Linked DNA regions of Paludibaculum fermentans. The protein of the gene in region 1 interacts with the protein of each later gene in a pairwise test. Links are inferred from orthologs where the notes say so. Each region holds a gene or a part of one and is shown in the gene's direction. Other genes may lie near its edges.

Region 1 (4,878 bases):
TGGCGGCGGGGAAGGCTATGAGCAGCGCCGCTGCCCGGAGGGGAAACGCAACGGACTTTCGGCTGCGCCGACTGCCGAAAGAAGAGATCCACCTGTACGTAAAGTCGATCGATAACACGACGGTTGTCCGTCTGGTGGACAAAAAGGACTGGTTGGCGAGTGTCGGGATGGCCGGTGGTGTGCTCACCGCAAGCCTGCTGCTGATTGCCATGCTGCTGCCCGGGGGATACACGCTGCTGGCAAGCCACCGAATGGAACAGTTGAAGCACGACCGTGACCGGATGACGAACGAATTGCGCGTGCTGCGCAGCCGCCAGGCGGCGCTCGTCAGCCCCAGCCAACTGGAGCAGTATGCCGGACACAATTTCACGACCCCCGCGGCGGCGGCGGTAATCTTCGCACCTCCATCGAAAGGCGCTGTTGCGTCACTGGGCACCCGCCATTAAGCGGCCTGCCCCCACCCGCACGAGGCAGCTATGGAGAATCCGGTAGGCGACCGCGCGTCCAAACGTGTCATCCTGGTTGGCCGAATTGTGTTCATCTGGGCCGTGTTCATTGTGGGGCGCCTCGGCTACCTGCAGGTCCTGAAGCACGACGAGTTCGTCAGAGCGGCCAAAGCCCAACACCAGCATAGGATCCAGATCCCGGCGGATCGAGGCGAGATCCTCGACCGTACGGGCATTCCCCTGGCCATCAGCGTCAGGACGGAATCGGTAGTGGTCAACCCGCAGCGGGTGGCCGATCCTCAGTTTTTCAGCGCGATCGTAGCCCCGGCCCTGAACCTGAACTCCACGGAATTGGCGAATAAGATTGCGGAATACCAGGACAGAGGCGCGAAGAAGGCCCGTGGACGCGGGTTCCTCGTCATCAAACGGCATTTGACGGAAGACGAGAAGTACCGACTGCAGCCGTTGCGCCGCACGCTGCCCATCGAGATTCTGCCGGACCACCAGCGGGAATACCCCAACGGCCTCACCGGCGCCCATGTGATCGGAAGTTTGGATTCGGAAGGCAACGGCAACGCCGGCCTGGAGCAGAAACTGAACAACGAGATGCAGGGCAAGCCCGGCAAGATGATGGTGCTGACCGGCTCGCGCCAGGACAGCTATGTCAGCTGGGTGAGTGAAGAGAGCGTCCAGGGGACGAACTTGACCCTCTCCATCGACCGCGTCATCCAGCACGATGCCGAGGAGTTCCTGGCCGAAGGCGTCAAAGAGGCGGCGGCGTCCAGCGGAACGGTCATCGTGATGGATCCTCAAACCGGTGAAGTGCTGGCACTGGCCAACTACCCGACATTTGACCCCAGGCACGAGCAGCCCACGCCGGAGGAAGCCGAGGCGCGCCACAAGAACATCGCCGTACAGATCCCCTGTGAGCCCGGCAGCGTGATGAAGATGATCACGGTCACCATGGGCATCGATTCGGGGCGGTTCACGCCGTCATCGGGCATCTTCTGTGAGAACGGTTCGTTCGCACGCCCGGGGCGCCGGGCGATTCACGACTTGCACCGCATGGGCAACATGGACGTGGCTGGGATTCTGATCAAGAGCTCGAACATCGGTGTCGCCAAGATCTCAATCGCCTCCGGCCCAAAGACGCTCTACGACTATCTGAAGCGCTTCGGAATCGGGGAAAAGACCGGCATCGAACTCCCGGCGGAATCGCGCGGCCTGCTGCGCCATCTGGAGTGCAAAGACTCGAAGGACCGCTGGTGCTGGTCACCGGCTTCCCACGAGTACATTGCATTTGGACACGAAGTAGGCGCCACGGCAATCCAGCTTGCGCGCGCGGTTTCCGTCATTGCCAACGGCGGCTTGCTGGTGAATCCGCACATTGTCCTGAAGAAGTCGCGACCGACCGATGATGGCCATATCCAGAACGTCCCGATTGAGTTCAAGAACCCGATTCGTGTGATTCGCCCTGAGACGGCCTTCACAATCCGCCGCATCATGGAGAGCGTCGTGGAAGAAGGCACTGGCCGGCGCGCAGCAATCCCCGGCTACTCGTCGGGCGGCAAGACGGGCTCGGCCGAGATCTTCGAGAATGGCGCCTGGCAGAACCGCCACAACTCATCGTTCATTGGATTCGCACCTGTCACGAATCCCAGGGTGGTCGTAGTTGTCACCTTGAACCGGACGCCGAAACAGGGCGGCATCGCGGCCGCGCCAATCTTCTCGAAGGTGACGGAAACCGCACTGCGAGTGCTCCAGGTCCCCAAGGACCGCCCCGAATCCGATATTCAGCCCAAGCCCCTGACCCCGGCGGAAACAGACGAATTGCCTGAGAACCGCGTGGCCAAGGCCGAGGCGCTCAAGAAGGAAAAGGAGAAGGAGAAGGAAGAGCTGGAGAAGAAGAAGCTCCAGGCTGCTGACCAGGAACCCGAAGCCAAGCCGTTCTCCCCCTTGCTGGTGGGCCCCAAGGTCCCAGATTTTCGCGGTATGGCAGTGGTTGCGGTCCTACGGCAATCAGCAACGCTCGGACTGCCGGTGGAGATTGTAGGCCGGGGCAAGGCCCGAGTCCAGAAGCCGGCACCCGGGACGATTTTGTCCAGCGGTGAACGCATCCAGGTTGAATTCTCGGCCGCGCAATGAAGCTATCTGACCTCATCTCTGGTGTTCCGCTTGGCGCCGCCCTCGCACTCGAAGCCTACGGGCTTGACGTTGCCGGGCTGGAGTACGACTCCCGCCGGGTGAAGCCCGGCTACCTCTTCTTCGCCTTTCCCGGCGCCAAGGCAGACGGCCGTGCGTTCGCAGCGCAAGCGCTGCTGGCAGGAGCATTGGGGGTTGTTTCGGAACTGGCGAAGCCGGACGATTTCGACGGGCTCTGGATCCAAGTCCAACACGGCCGAGCCGCCCTGGCGGCGATGAGCCGGCGCTTCTATGGCGCTCCGGACGAGAGCCTCGCGCTGGTTGGAGTGACGGGCACGAATGGCAAGACAACGACGGTCTACTGCGTTGATGCCATGCTGCGACACGCAGGCCGGACAACAGGAATGGTTGGGACCATCCTGTACCGGGTTGCAGGGGAAGAGCGGCCCGCCGTTAATACAACACCTGATTCGCTCGATCTGATGCGCCTCATGGACGAGGTAAGACGGGCCGGCGGCACCAACTTCACTTTCGAGGTTTCGTCCCACGCACTGGCCCTCCGGCGCGTCGCCGGCCTGACATTCCACACGGTTCTGTTCACCAACCTGACCCGGGACCACCTGGACTTCCACGGCACGATGGAAGAGTACTTCGCGGCGAAGGTACTACTGTTCCAGGGCAGCGGTGGCCCGGCTCCCAAATTCGCGGTCATCAACGCGGACGACTCCTGGGGCAAGCAAATCCCCCTGCAGCCGGAGACCAAGCGGCTGACCTATGGCCTCAAGAACAATGCCGATGTGAAGGCCGAGAACATTGACGCGGGCTTCCACGGTCTGCGGTTCGACGTGCGCTTTCCCGGTGGCCGGCAGCATATCGCGTCCAAGCTTTGCGGGCTGATCAACGTCTACAACCTGCTGGGCGCATTTGCCGTGGGGCTGAGCCTGGGCCTGACGGCGCAGCAGATCGCCGAGGGCCTGGAGTCCTGCACGGCGGTGCCCGGACGATTTGAGCGCGTGGATGCCGGGCAGCCGTTCCTGGTCGTAGTGGACTACGCCCACACCGACGATGCCCTGCGAAACACTATCGCCACCGCGCGGGCGCTGAATCCCAAGCGCGTAATCACGCTGTTCGGCTGCGGCGGCGACAGGGACCGGGCCAAGCGTCCACTGATGGGCCAGGCCGCGGCTGAGATGAGCGACTATGTGGTGGTCACAAGCGACAACCCGCGGAGCGAGGATCCTCTCAGCATCATCAACGACGCCCTGGTCGGCGTACGGCGCTTTGACACCAAACACGTCGTGGAACCCGACCGCGAGAAAGCGATCCGGCTGGCCATTTCCGAGGCCCGCCCGGGTGATATTGTCCTGCTGGCCGGCAAGGGACACGAAACCTACCAGGTGCTGCGCGACCGGACGATCGATTTTGACGACCGCGTGGCAGCCCGCCGGGTGTTGGAAGGCTTTGGGTATGTACCGAAGAGCGAGGCGCGCGCATGAACCTCCTCGTCGCCGGCGCACACTGTACTTCCGTCAGTACCGATACTCGCGCGATTGAGCCTGGAGCCCTGTTTGTTGCCCTCCAAGGCCCCAATCACGACGGCCACGATCACGTTTTGACCGCTTTCGAACGCGGCGCCGCGGCAGCCGTGGTAGAGCGCTTCATTGAGGGCGGCGGACCGCAGCTAGTTGTTTCCGACTCGTTGGCCTGGCTTCAACAGACGGCCGCAACGGAGCGCGAACGCTGGGGTGGCGTGGTGGTGGCGATCACCGGCAGCGCAGGGAAGACGACCACGAAGGACGCGACGGCCGCAGTGGTGTCCACCCTGTACCGCGTAGGCAAGACGGCGGGCAATTACAACAACCACATCGGGTTGCCGCTCTCCATCCTGAATCTCGCCGGCGATACAGAAGTCGCCGTGCTGGAGATCGGCATGAACCACGCGGGCGAGATCGCGGAACTGGCCCGCATCGCCAAGCCGGATATCGCGGTGGTGATCAATGTGGGCTCCGCTCACATCGAGAATTTGGGTTCGATTGAGCAGATTGCGCTGGCCAAGCGCGAGCTTATTGAGAGTCTCGGCCCGGATGGCATTGCCGTGTTGAATGGCGATGACGAGCGCGTGCGCGCTTTCGCCGCACAGCACCCCGGCCGGACGATCTTCTACGGCACCAGTGAGTTTTCTTCCATCGAGGCAGCCCACGTCCGGGCCTCAAACCTTGAGTTCCTCCCTGAGGGCTCGAAGTTTGATGTCGCGGACGTGGGCTCATTTTTTTGTCCCCTGCCTGCACGC
Region 2 (10,353 bases), 3.8 Mb from region 1 along the record:
TTGATGCGGCCGCCGTACCACCCACACGGCCACGGCGATCAGGACCATCGCCGCCAAAGCGAGAGCCGCCCGCCGCCGCGCCGCGGTCCACGCAAACCGCCCTTCCATCCGCCGCACCACGGCCTCCGCACTGGCCGGCCGGCCCGCCGGATCGCGCGTCAGGCACGCCTGCACCGCGTCATTCCAGCGCCGCGGCACGCCGTGCAACGCCGGAGCGTCCTGTGTCATCCGCAGCCACGCCGTCTCCATTGATGTCGTGCCCTGGAACGGCGGCTGCCCGGCCAGCATCTCGTACACCACGATCCCGAACGAGTAGATGTCCGCCGCCGGCCCCACCGGCGCGCCGCCCACCTGCTCCGGAGCCATATACATCGGCGTGCCTTCCATCGCACCCCGCTCCATGCGCCCCGAGTCCCATTCGCTCAACGGGCTCTCCGGCAACGGGCGCGCCGCCGCCGATAACCCGAAGTCCATAATCACGGCCCGTTCGCTGCCGTCCAGGTTTCGCGCCAGCACCACATTGCCGCTCTTGAAATCGCGGTGCACGACACCCGCCGCGTGCGCCGCATCCAACGCCGCCGCCAGTTGCCGCGCCACCACCAGGGCATGCTCATGCTTCAGCGGACCCTCCCGGCGCAAGCGCTCGGCCAGCGTCCCGCCATCCAGCAGCTCCATCGACAGGAACACAATCGACCGCCGCTGCCCGTCCAGCTCCACCTCGTGCCGGAACAGATCGTAGACCCGCGCCACATGCGCGTGCGTCACCAGCCGGGCCAACTGGATCTCCTGCTTGAAGCGCGCCAGAATCTCCTCGCTGCGGGTCAGCAGGGGCCGGATCGTCTTGAGCGCCACCTGCCCGCCCAGCTCCAGGTCCGCTGCCGCGTAAACCTCGCCCATGCCGCCTTCGGCCAGGAAGCGCTCCACCCGGAACCGCCCGGCCACCACCTCGCCCGGCACAAAGGTGCGCATGCCGGAACCCACAATCTCCGCCGCCCGCTTCATCGACAGCACCGGCCCGGCCAGCACCGAGGCCGCCGCGTCGTGGTGCGCCAGCAGTTGCAGCAGCGACAGCTCCATCGACGGATCACCCGCGCAGGCGCCATCCACAAAGGCCAGCCGCTCGGCTTCGTCCATCTCCATGGCCTGTTCGAAAAGTTGTTTGAGCGCCGCCCAGCGTTCCGCGATCATGACGCAGCCAGCTCTTTGCGCAACCAGGCGCGAGCCATGCTCCAATCCCGCTTGACTGTGCGTACGGAGATGCCCAGGGCCTGGGCGATCTCTTCCTCGGCGAAGCCCGCGAAGTAGCGCATCACCACCACCTGCGCCTGCCGCTCGTCCAGTTGCTCCAGCCGCGTCAGCAGCCGGTCGACCTCAATCACCACATCCGGCTTCTCCGACGTGATCAGGTGCCACTCCTGGATCTCCGCCGCCGCCCCGCCACCGCCCCGTTTCAACGAACGGTATTGCCGCGCATGATCCACCAGAATCTGCCGCATCACCTGCGACGCCACGGCGAAAAAGTGACCCCGGTTCTGCATCGCCCAATCGCTGTGGCCCGCCAGCTTCACAAAGGCTTCGTGCACCAGCGCCGTGGGTTGAAGGGTGTGGTCCAGACGCTCATGCTGCATCTGTTTCGCGGCAATACGCTTCAATTCCGGGTAAACCGCAGCCGCCAGCCGGGTCCGCGCCGCCACGTCACCCTGCCGCATGCTCTGCAGCAAAAACGTAATCTGGTCCTCAGGCGTTTCACCCATTGCGTCTAGCCACGGCGGAACTCCATTTTAACGCACCAGGCAACACGGCCCCGGCCAATCCCACATTCTCGGTACCATGTTTGAAATGCGTGCCCTGCTCTGCCTCATTCTTCTACTCACCCTCTTCCTCGCGCCGCTCCCCGCCGCTGCCCAATCGCCCCTCGCCGTGAAACAGGGCGAAGTCCTCCGCTTCGCCACGCACGCAGCTTTTGCCCGCGTTCACGACCGCAAGTTCCCCATTTATGACGGAACCGCCCTCATCCCGGCAGCAGTGATCGATAAACCCGGCGACTATCCCCTCGAACTGCTCTCAGCGGACGGGAAAACCCTGGAAACCCGTACGCTGACCATCCTCGACGCCCACTACCTCACCCAAAACGTAGCCCTCTCCAAGGAAGTGGTCGAACTGAAGCCCTCGCCCGGCGAGACGGAGACGGTCAACGCCCTGAAGCACCTCGAATCGCCGGCGAAACTCTGGGCCGAACCCTTCCTGGCGCCCGTCCCCGGTTGTATGAATTCGCCCTTCGGCGTGCAGCGCTACCAGAACGGCAAACCCACCGGCAACTACCACGCCGGAGTCGACCAGCGCGGACCGGCCGGCAAGCCCATCGTCGCCACGGCCGCCGGCACCGTGCGCATGGTCCGTTCCTACAACATCCATGGCAACGTAGTCGGCGTCGACCACGGCCAAGGCATCGTCTCCATCTATCTACACATGTCGAAGACCGCCGCCCATGAAGGCGACGCGGTGAAGCCCGGAGATGTCCTGGGTTATGTGGGCGCGACCGGACGAGCCAACGGCCCGCACCTGCACTGGAGCCTCTACGTCCACGCAGTCGCCGTGAATCCCTCGAAATGGGCCCCGCTGACGGCTTGCGCGGCCACGGCTCCCGCCAGGAAGGCTCCACCGAAGAAGGCGCCCGCGAAAAAAACCAGGCGCGCCCAGTGACCGTCCGTTAGTGAATATCCAGGCCCACCCGGCACTTGTGGTTCAGCGACTCCTGCTCCATCTCCCGGTAAGCCCGGTTCCGCCGTGTCAACTCGTCGAAATCCACCAGGTGCGCATCAAACTCCGGGCCGTCGACGCACGCGAACTTCACTTCGTGGCCCACCGTCACACGGCACCCGCCGCACATGCCCGTCCCGTCGATCATCACCGGATTCAGGCTGGCGTGGAGCTTCAGCCCCCAACCGCGCGTCGCCTCGGCCGCCGCCTTCATCATCGGAATCGGCCCGATCACGTGCCCTTCCTGGAAGGTGTCCGGCCCAGCCAGGCTGTTCAACAGTTGCACGACGTTGCCATGAAAGCCGAAGCTGCCGTCATCGGTCGCCCAATGCAGCTCGTCCACGGCCTCTTTCAGCTCGGCATCCAGGATCCGGTAATTCTCTGAGCGTGCCCCGCACAGCGCCGTCACCCGGTTCCCGGCCTGGTGGAACGCCTTCGCCACGGGCAGCAGCTCCGCCACGCCCACTCCGCCCGCCATGCACACCACATTCTTGCCCTTACTCATTGTGGCCGGCTCGCCCAACGGCCCCACCAGGTCGCACATCAGCGCCTCGGGTTCCAGCGACACGGCCTCTTTTGTCGTCTTCCCGATCGCCTGGATCACCATCGTGATGGATTGCCGCTCGGCATTGGAATCGACGATGGTCAGGGGAATCCGCTCGCTCGTCTCCAGCGGCCTTATGATGATGAACTGCCCGGCCTTCCAGCGCCGTTGAATGCGCGGCGCTTCCACCTCCAGCAGGGTCACCAGGGGAGCCAGCTCCCTTTTCGCCAGGACGCGATTCATCATTGCACCTCCGGAGTGCCGCTGAGGGCGTTATGGATGGCCTGGGCGGCCGCCCGGCCGTCCTTCATGGCCAGGATGACAGTCGATCCGCCGCGCACGACATCGCCGCCCGCATACACATGGGCCATCGACGTCTCGCCGTGCTCGTCAATCAGGATGCGGCCGCGCCGCGTGATCAACTGCGGCGTCACCTTCTGCAGCGTGGGATTCGGAGCCTGGCCGATCGCCGCCACCACCGTATCCACCGCAATCCTGTGCCGGCTGGACTCAATCGGCACCGGAGCGCGCCGCCCGCTCTCATCCGGCTCGCCCAACTCCATCCGAATGCACTCGATCTCTTTCACATACCCGTTCTCGTCGCCGTAGAGCGCCACCGGAGCGGCCAGGAACTCAAACTTGATCCCTTCCTCTTCCGCGTGCTCGATCTCTTCCAGCCGCGCCTTCAGTTCGACCCGCCCGCGGCGGTAGAGGATCGTCGTCTCGCTGCCCATCCGGTTGGCCCAACGCGCCGCATCCATGGCCGAGTTGCCGCCGCCCACCACAATCGTGCGCTTGCCCACCCGGACCGGCGTCGGCGCATCCGGAAACTTGAACGCTTCCATCAGATTGATGCGGGTCAGGAACTCGTTGGCCGTATACACGCCCACCAGGTTCTCGCCCGGGATACCCATCATGTGCGGCAGCCCGGCTCCGGTACCAATGAAGATGGCCTGGTAGCCCTCTTCCATCAGCTCTGCCAGCGAGGCGGTCTTGCCGGCAATGAAATCGACCACGAACTCGACACCCATGTTCTGCAGCCGGGCAATCTCTTCCCGCAGAATCTCGCGCGGCAGGCGGAAGTTGGGGATCCCATAAGCCAGGACACCTCCCAGCTTGTGCAGCGCCTCGAAGATCGTCACCTGGTAGTTCCAGCGGATCAGGTCGTACGCGGCGATCAGCGAAGCCGGGCCGCTGCCCACCAGCGCCACCTTGGGTCCCGTCGGTTTGGGATAGCTGGTGGCCAGTTCCTGCATGCGCAACCGCGCGTGGTCCGCCGCGAAGCGCTCCAGGCTGCCGATGGCCACCGGATCCCACTTCCGGCCGACGATGCAGGCGTCTTCACAGAACAGCTCGTGCTGGCAGACACGGCCGCAAACTCCTGGGAACGGGCTCTGCTCGCTGATGACATCATGCGCCGCCTGGAACTCGTTCTCGGCCAGGCGGGCGATGAAGCGCTTGATGTCGATATGCAGAGGACACGCCTCGACGCAGGTTGGTTTGGCGCACTGGAGGCACCGCTGCGCCTCTACACTCACCTGTTCCGGCGTGAAGCCCAAGGCCACCTCTTCCGCGGTGCGGGCCCTAACTTGTGCATCCAGAAGAGGTAAAGCCTGTCTGGGAGCTTTTGGATTGGGTTTGTATTTCAGCGGCGGCGCGGCCATGCCGGGAACTAAGCAATCAAGATGCCAAAGTCCGATATAGGGAACTGGGGCATATCGCTCTCACCCGGGCGGCGCGCGTCCGCCACTCATGTCTGGCGTCCACCGGGCCCTACCCCCTATCCTGGGTAGCGGTGCCCAAAGTTCCCAAGCTTCGTGGCGGCCGGTTCCGCTTCCGGCGCCTGATGGTCTGGTTCCTCTATCTGGTCCTGGGCTTCTACGCCTTCATCGTGCTGGCTTTGGCCGGCTTGCGGTTCATCGATCCCCCCTCCACCGGAGTCCAAACGCAGCGCCGCGTCCAATCCTGGTTCAGGAAGGGGAAATATCAGAAGCGCTACACCTTCGTCCCGCTGGCCCGCATCTCACCGAACTTCCAGTGGGCCGTCATCGCCGCCGAGGACGGGCGCTTCTACCAGCACCACGGCTTCGATTGGGACCAGATCAAGGACGCGGTCGAGGACGGCATGGAAGACCGGCGCATTCGTGGCGCCTCCACCATCTCCCAGCAACTCGTCAAGAATCTGTTCTTTACGACCACCGCATCGGCCATCCGGAAAGGCCTGGAGTTCACCATCACCCCGCTGGCCGAACTCATCCTGGGCAAGAAGCGGATCCTCGAACTCTACCTGAACGTCTGCGAATGGGGCCCTGGTGTCTTTGGAGCCGAAGCGGCGGCGCAGTATCACTACCATACGAATGCGGCGAAGATCACCCGCGATCAGGGCGCGCGCCTGGCCGCCATCCTGCCCAGCCCGCTGCGGCGCACACCCGCCCGCATGGACCGCTACTCGGCCATCATTCTGACTCGGATGGGGCAGTTGGGACGTTAGCGGCGGGCCGTGCCACGCGTGGCACAACCTCTTCCAATGCGCGCGCCAGCGCCTCCAGGCTGACCGGCTTGGATACGTACGAGTCCATTCCCGCGGCGAGGCATAGTTCCCGGTAGCCGGACATCGCATGCGCGGTCATGGCCACAATTGGGATCCGCCGGCCATTGCCGTTCTCCCACTGGCGGATCGCCTTGGATGCCGCCCAGCCGTCCATCTCCGGCATCTCGATATCCATGAAGATGACGTCGAGGTCGCCGGCATGCACGCGCGCCACCGCCTGCAGTCCGTCCTCCACCACTTCCACCGTGTGGCCCAGGCGGCCTAACAGCGCCGTGCCGACACGCTGGTTGATGGCGTTGTCCTCGGCCAGCAGGATTTTCAGCCGGCGCGCCGGCGCTAAAGTCTGCACCCTTCCGGGATTGGCGGCCGCGGCCCGCATCTGCAACTCGCACACGGCCCCCAGCAGCGCATCGAGCAATGCGTGATTCGGTACCGGTTTGGTGAGCAGCGCCGCTAATCCGGACGAGGGTCCCCGCTTGCGGTCTCTCTGCTGATAGCCCGACGTCAACATGATCACCGGCAGATGCACCAAGGCCGGCGAGCTCCTGATATGCTCCAGCAGCGCGAACCCATCCTGGACCGGCATATGGCAGTCAGTAAGGACCAGGGACAGCGGCAGCGGATGCGGCTCCGCCGGTTGTAGAATTGCCACGCCCTCCTCGACACTGCTCGCCAACTCGGGCAGCATCCCCCAACCGGCAAGCGTCTCGCTCAGGATCTGCCGGTTGGTGGCATTGTCGTCCACCACCAGGATCCGCTTGCCGCGCAGGCAGGCCGGATTCATGGTCGTGGAATTGCACGCCGTGTCGCTGGGGTGCAGGTAGCGCGCCGTGAAATGGAACGTGCTGCCGCTGCCGGGCTCGCTCTCCACCCACAGGCGTCCTTGCATCATTTGCACCAGGCGCGCGCAGATCGAAAGACCCAGCCCGGTCCCGCCGTATTTCCGGGTCGTGGAAGCATCCGCCTGGCTGAACGCCGAGAAGATGGCCTGCTGCTTATCCAGCGGCACCCCGATCCCGGTATCTTTCACGCGGAAGTGCAGGTCCCAGGAGCCGGCTTGACTGGCCTCCACCGCCACCGAGACCTGAACCTCTCCAGCCGGTGTGAACTTGATCGCGTTGCCCACCAGGTTGGTGAGCAGTTGGCGCAGACGCGTCGGGTCGCCCTGCACATACTCCGGTACGCCGGGCGCCATCTGGCACAGCAGTTCCAGGCCCTTCTCGTCGGCCCGCAGGGCCAGCGGCTGCAGGGCGTCGTGAATCGTCTCGCTCAGCGCAAAATCCACTGAATCCAGGTCCAGCTTGCCGGCCTCGATCTTCGAAAAGTCCAGGATGTCGTTGATCAGCGTCAGCAGCGAATCCGCCGAGCGCTTGACGATCCTGACGTATTCGCGCTGCTCCGGCTGCAACTCGGACGAATACAGCAGTTCCGTCATGCCGATGACGCCGTTCATGGGCGTCCGGATTTCGTGGCTCATGTTGGCCAGAAACTCGCTCTTGGCGCGGCTGGCGGCTTCCGACGCCTCCTTGGCCTTCTCCAACTCCTCCTGCACCTGCCGCAGGGCGGTAATGTCATGCAGCAGCCAGACCTGGATGTCCTCATCGGAGTAGCCGCTGAACTCGATCACGCGCTGGGTCCCGTCGGGACGCAGGATCGTGGCCACGCTGCGCGGCTGCTCGCCCGGAGCGAGTTCATCGATAGGAGCCAGATCTTCCGCCTGGGCGAACGCCTGGGCAACGGCTTCCAGGTCCTCCGGAGTCCGGCCAAGCATGCGCTGCGCCGCGCGATTCAGCTGCAGCGCGCCGGCCTCGAAGTGAATCGCACCCGCCGGCAGCCGGTCGATGAGCCGCCGCAGGCGTTTTTCACTGCGCTCCAGCCGGAGCTCAGCTTCCTTCCGCTCAGTGATGTCGAGGGACACGCCCATGACCCGCGGAGGCCCGCCGGCCGGATTGGGCAACACGTGACAGTGCGTGGAGAGCCAGCGGATCCCCTGCTTCGGCAGGATCACCCGGTACTCGAGAACCACGTTTTGGCCGCTTTCGATAGCCAGGCTGAATGTCTCGTCGAGAATGGCGCGGTCGTCGGGATGGACCGTGCTCAATGCCTCGGCGCGTGGCGTTCTGGGCGCCGGCAACCCGCTGATCCGTATCATCTCCGGCGAGGAGCACATCTCCTCGCGCCCCAGGTCGATCTCCCAGGTGGCCACGCCGGTCGCGGCCTGGATCAGCCGCAGTTGCTCTCGGTTGGCCAGCAGCTCTTCCCGCAACAGCTTCAGCCGGGTGATATCTTCGGCCACCAGGATGAAGTACTCCGGCGCACCGTCCGCATTCACAGCCATGGAGATCTTGGCGTAAATCCAGATCACCCCGCCGTCCTTGCGAACCCACCGCCGTTCCGTCGTGAACTCGCTGATCTCGCCGGAAATCAGCCGCTGGTGCTGGCCGGACGCCGCCGCCGCGTCCCCGGGGTGGATGAGATCGCACGGAGACAAGCTCACCAGCTCTTCACTCGAATAGCCGCTGAGCGTCGACATAAACCGGTTGGTTCGGATAAACCGGGTCGTGTCCAGCGTGATCAGCGCAAAGCCGACCGCCGCCGCCTCGATGGACTCCTGCAGCCAGGCGGCATTGGCATTGCCCAACTGGCGCAGTTGCAGTGACCACGCCTCGTCCTGGGCCCGCCCCGGCAGCAGTTGTTCGTTCAGGGATAGATCCGCATCGTGCATCGGCGATGTCAGCCTCGAATGAAAAGTCGGACCAGCGTCTGGTTCAATAGCATGTTGGCGATTTCGCCGTAGGTGACCGGACCGGTGATCGTGCCGGCCGCACGGCCCTCCAGATGGCAATAGAGGTAGTTCAGCACACAGTTGCAGGCGAACGCCGTCTCGCCGCGATCCTCCAGCAGGCCGTCGAACGCGTGGCTGTAGCCGGGCACCGGCGCCGCCAGTTTGTACTCCACTCCCTCGAAGACAGGCGCGAAGAACTTCACCATGCCGGTCTGGGTGTCGACGGACTCAATGCTGACATTGACGATGGAACCGTTGTAATCGGCCGTCAGCGGCAGCCGCATGTCGGCGTGGCGGCTGTCCAGGTATTGCGCGAACGGAACAGTCTCTCCGCCCACCACACACGAGTTGGTCTGGAACCCGGTATGGGGAAACCGCAGGCCGGCTCCGGTGCCCGGCCGGAACACATTCACAATATCGAGTTCAGCCAGCTTGCCCGGCGGCAGGTCGATATGCATCGCGACAGCACGATCCTCTGAACACTCGCCCGTCCTGCCATCGATCACCTTCGGGCTGAGCCTGGCCGCGCCGTCCAGCGACGAGCCGGAAACCCACCCCACAACCGGCTTTACGAACATACCCGGATAGTGGGCCGCACCCCGCGCATAGCCGGCGTGCACCGCGCTGCCGGACGGCAGGATCAGCACCGTATACCCGTTATCCGCGGCATCTTCCAGCAATCGCGGCAGACTTTCAGCGGAGTGACTGACGATCCGGGCACCCTTCGCACAGGCGGGCACTCGCGTTACGAAAACACGGTCGCGGGAACAGACGCCCCCCTCGAGCTCCATGAAGTAAGCAGTCGTCCCGCCGATCCAGTCACCCTGCGGCAACGCCCGCAGCGCCTGTTCGTTGCCGGCCAGCAGGAGCGGAGTTCCTTGTCTGATTTCCTCGGAAACTTCAGCGATGGTCTGGAGCATGGACTTCTCTTAACTCTCCAAAGCGGCCAGTTCGGCTGCGAGCAGGGATTCGAACTTGACGAAGAACTCGCGGACATGCCGGCCCAGCTCTTCCAGTTGCTCATCCGAAGAGTCGCCCTTGTACCGCAGCCTGATGGTGAACAGCAGCATGTTGAACGAGAGGTTGTTGGAACGCAGCTCTCTTGCACCCGTGACGAGTTGCTTCCAACAGGGATGCTCAGCTGGTGGGATCATCAAACCCTCTGGTCATTCGGTTTATCGACCAATGTGAGTGAAAAGAGTAGGGCTTCTCGGAGGGAGCGTGAAGTACCCGTGGAACCATGCCTCCGCCAAGGACGCCCGGGCCGCGCAGCCCCGGGCTTCCATCCACCCCATCCGTATGAAAATGAACAGTTTCGACCGGTCCCCGCGTTCACCCTCCCCATCCGTCCGCCGCACCCCTATTTTTGGGCAGTCAGGCTGGCCGCCCGTTTCTTCCCCTCGGCTTCCACCAGTTCGTTCATCCGCCCCAGTTGCTTCTCGAGGAAAGCCATGTCGGTGAACGGATCCCCGCCCAGCCGGCCCCAGTACACACGGCCTTTCTTGTCGATCAGCAGCGTCGAATGCAGCTCCATGTCCTCGAAATCGTCATACGAGTGAAAGCGCCGCGCGTTCTCATGCGTGGAGTCCGACAGCAGCCGCACCGCCAGCTCACCGTACTCCTTCAGCCCGCCCTTGTTCTTCGACGGCTCGGCGCTGCTCACCGCCAGCACCACGGTCTCCAGCCCTTCCCAGTCGTCTTTCTTCTTCCCCA

Evidence for each region.
Region 2: the proteins of IRI77_RS17245 (region 1) and mtgA interact in binary tests that used the Escherichia coli proteins (3 or more experiments, as listed by UniProt). The link is inferred for Paludibaculum fermentans from one-to-one orthologs.

What each region holds. Positions count from the first base shown.
Region 1 is NZ_CP063849.1:4,396,989-4,401,866, forward strand. Bases 108-3,033 are described here. They hold IRI77_RS17245 (penicillin-binding protein), read left to right. Parts: upstream 108-476; coding sequence 477-2,591; downstream 2,592-3,033. Other genes in these bases: IRI77_RS17240 (hypothetical protein), read left to right, coding at 108-446; IRI77_RS17250 (UDP-N-acetylmuramoyl-L-alanyl-D-glutamate--2,6-diaminopimelate ligase), read left to right, coding at 2,588-3,033. In the rest of the region: more of IRI77_RS17240, read left to right, coding at 1-107; more of IRI77_RS17250, read left to right, coding at 3,034-4,084; IRI77_RS17255 (UDP-N-acetylmuramoyl-tripeptide--D-alanyl-D-alanine ligase), read left to right, coding at 4,081-4,878. UniProt on the Escherichia coli protein: Essential cell division protein that catalyzes cross-linking of the peptidoglycan cell wall at the division septum. Required for localization of FtsN.
Region 2 is NZ_CP063849.1:602,369-612,721, reverse strand. The notes cover bases 3,955-6,947. They hold mtgA (monofunctional biosynthetic peptidoglycan transglycosylase), read left to right. Parts: upstream 3,955-5,099; coding sequence 5,100-5,795; downstream 5,796-6,947. Other genes in these bases: IRI77_RS02365 (response regulator), read right to left, coding at 5,761-6,947; gltA (NADPH-dependent glutamate synthase), read right to left, coding at 3,955-4,968. In the rest of the region: IRI77_RS02395 (protein kinase domain-containing protein), read right to left, coding at 1-1,188; IRI77_RS02390 (sigma-70 family RNA polymerase sigma factor), read right to left, coding at 1,185-1,754; IRI77_RS02385 (M23 family metallopeptidase), read left to right, coding at 1,840-2,703; IRI77_RS02380 (sulfide/dihydroorotate dehydrogenase-like FAD/NAD-binding protein), read right to left, coding at 2,711-3,550; more of gltA, read right to left, coding at 3,547-3,954; more of IRI77_RS02365, read right to left, coding at 6,948-8,580; IRI77_RS02360 (DUF6976 family protein), read right to left, coding at 8,589-9,560; IRI77_RS02355 (hypothetical protein), read right to left, coding at 9,570-9,794; IRI77_RS02350 (redoxin domain-containing protein), read right to left, coding at 10,001-10,353. UniProt on the Escherichia coli protein: Peptidoglycan polymerase that catalyzes glycan chain elongation from lipid-linked precursors. May play a role in peptidoglycan assembly during cell division in collaboration with other cell division proteins.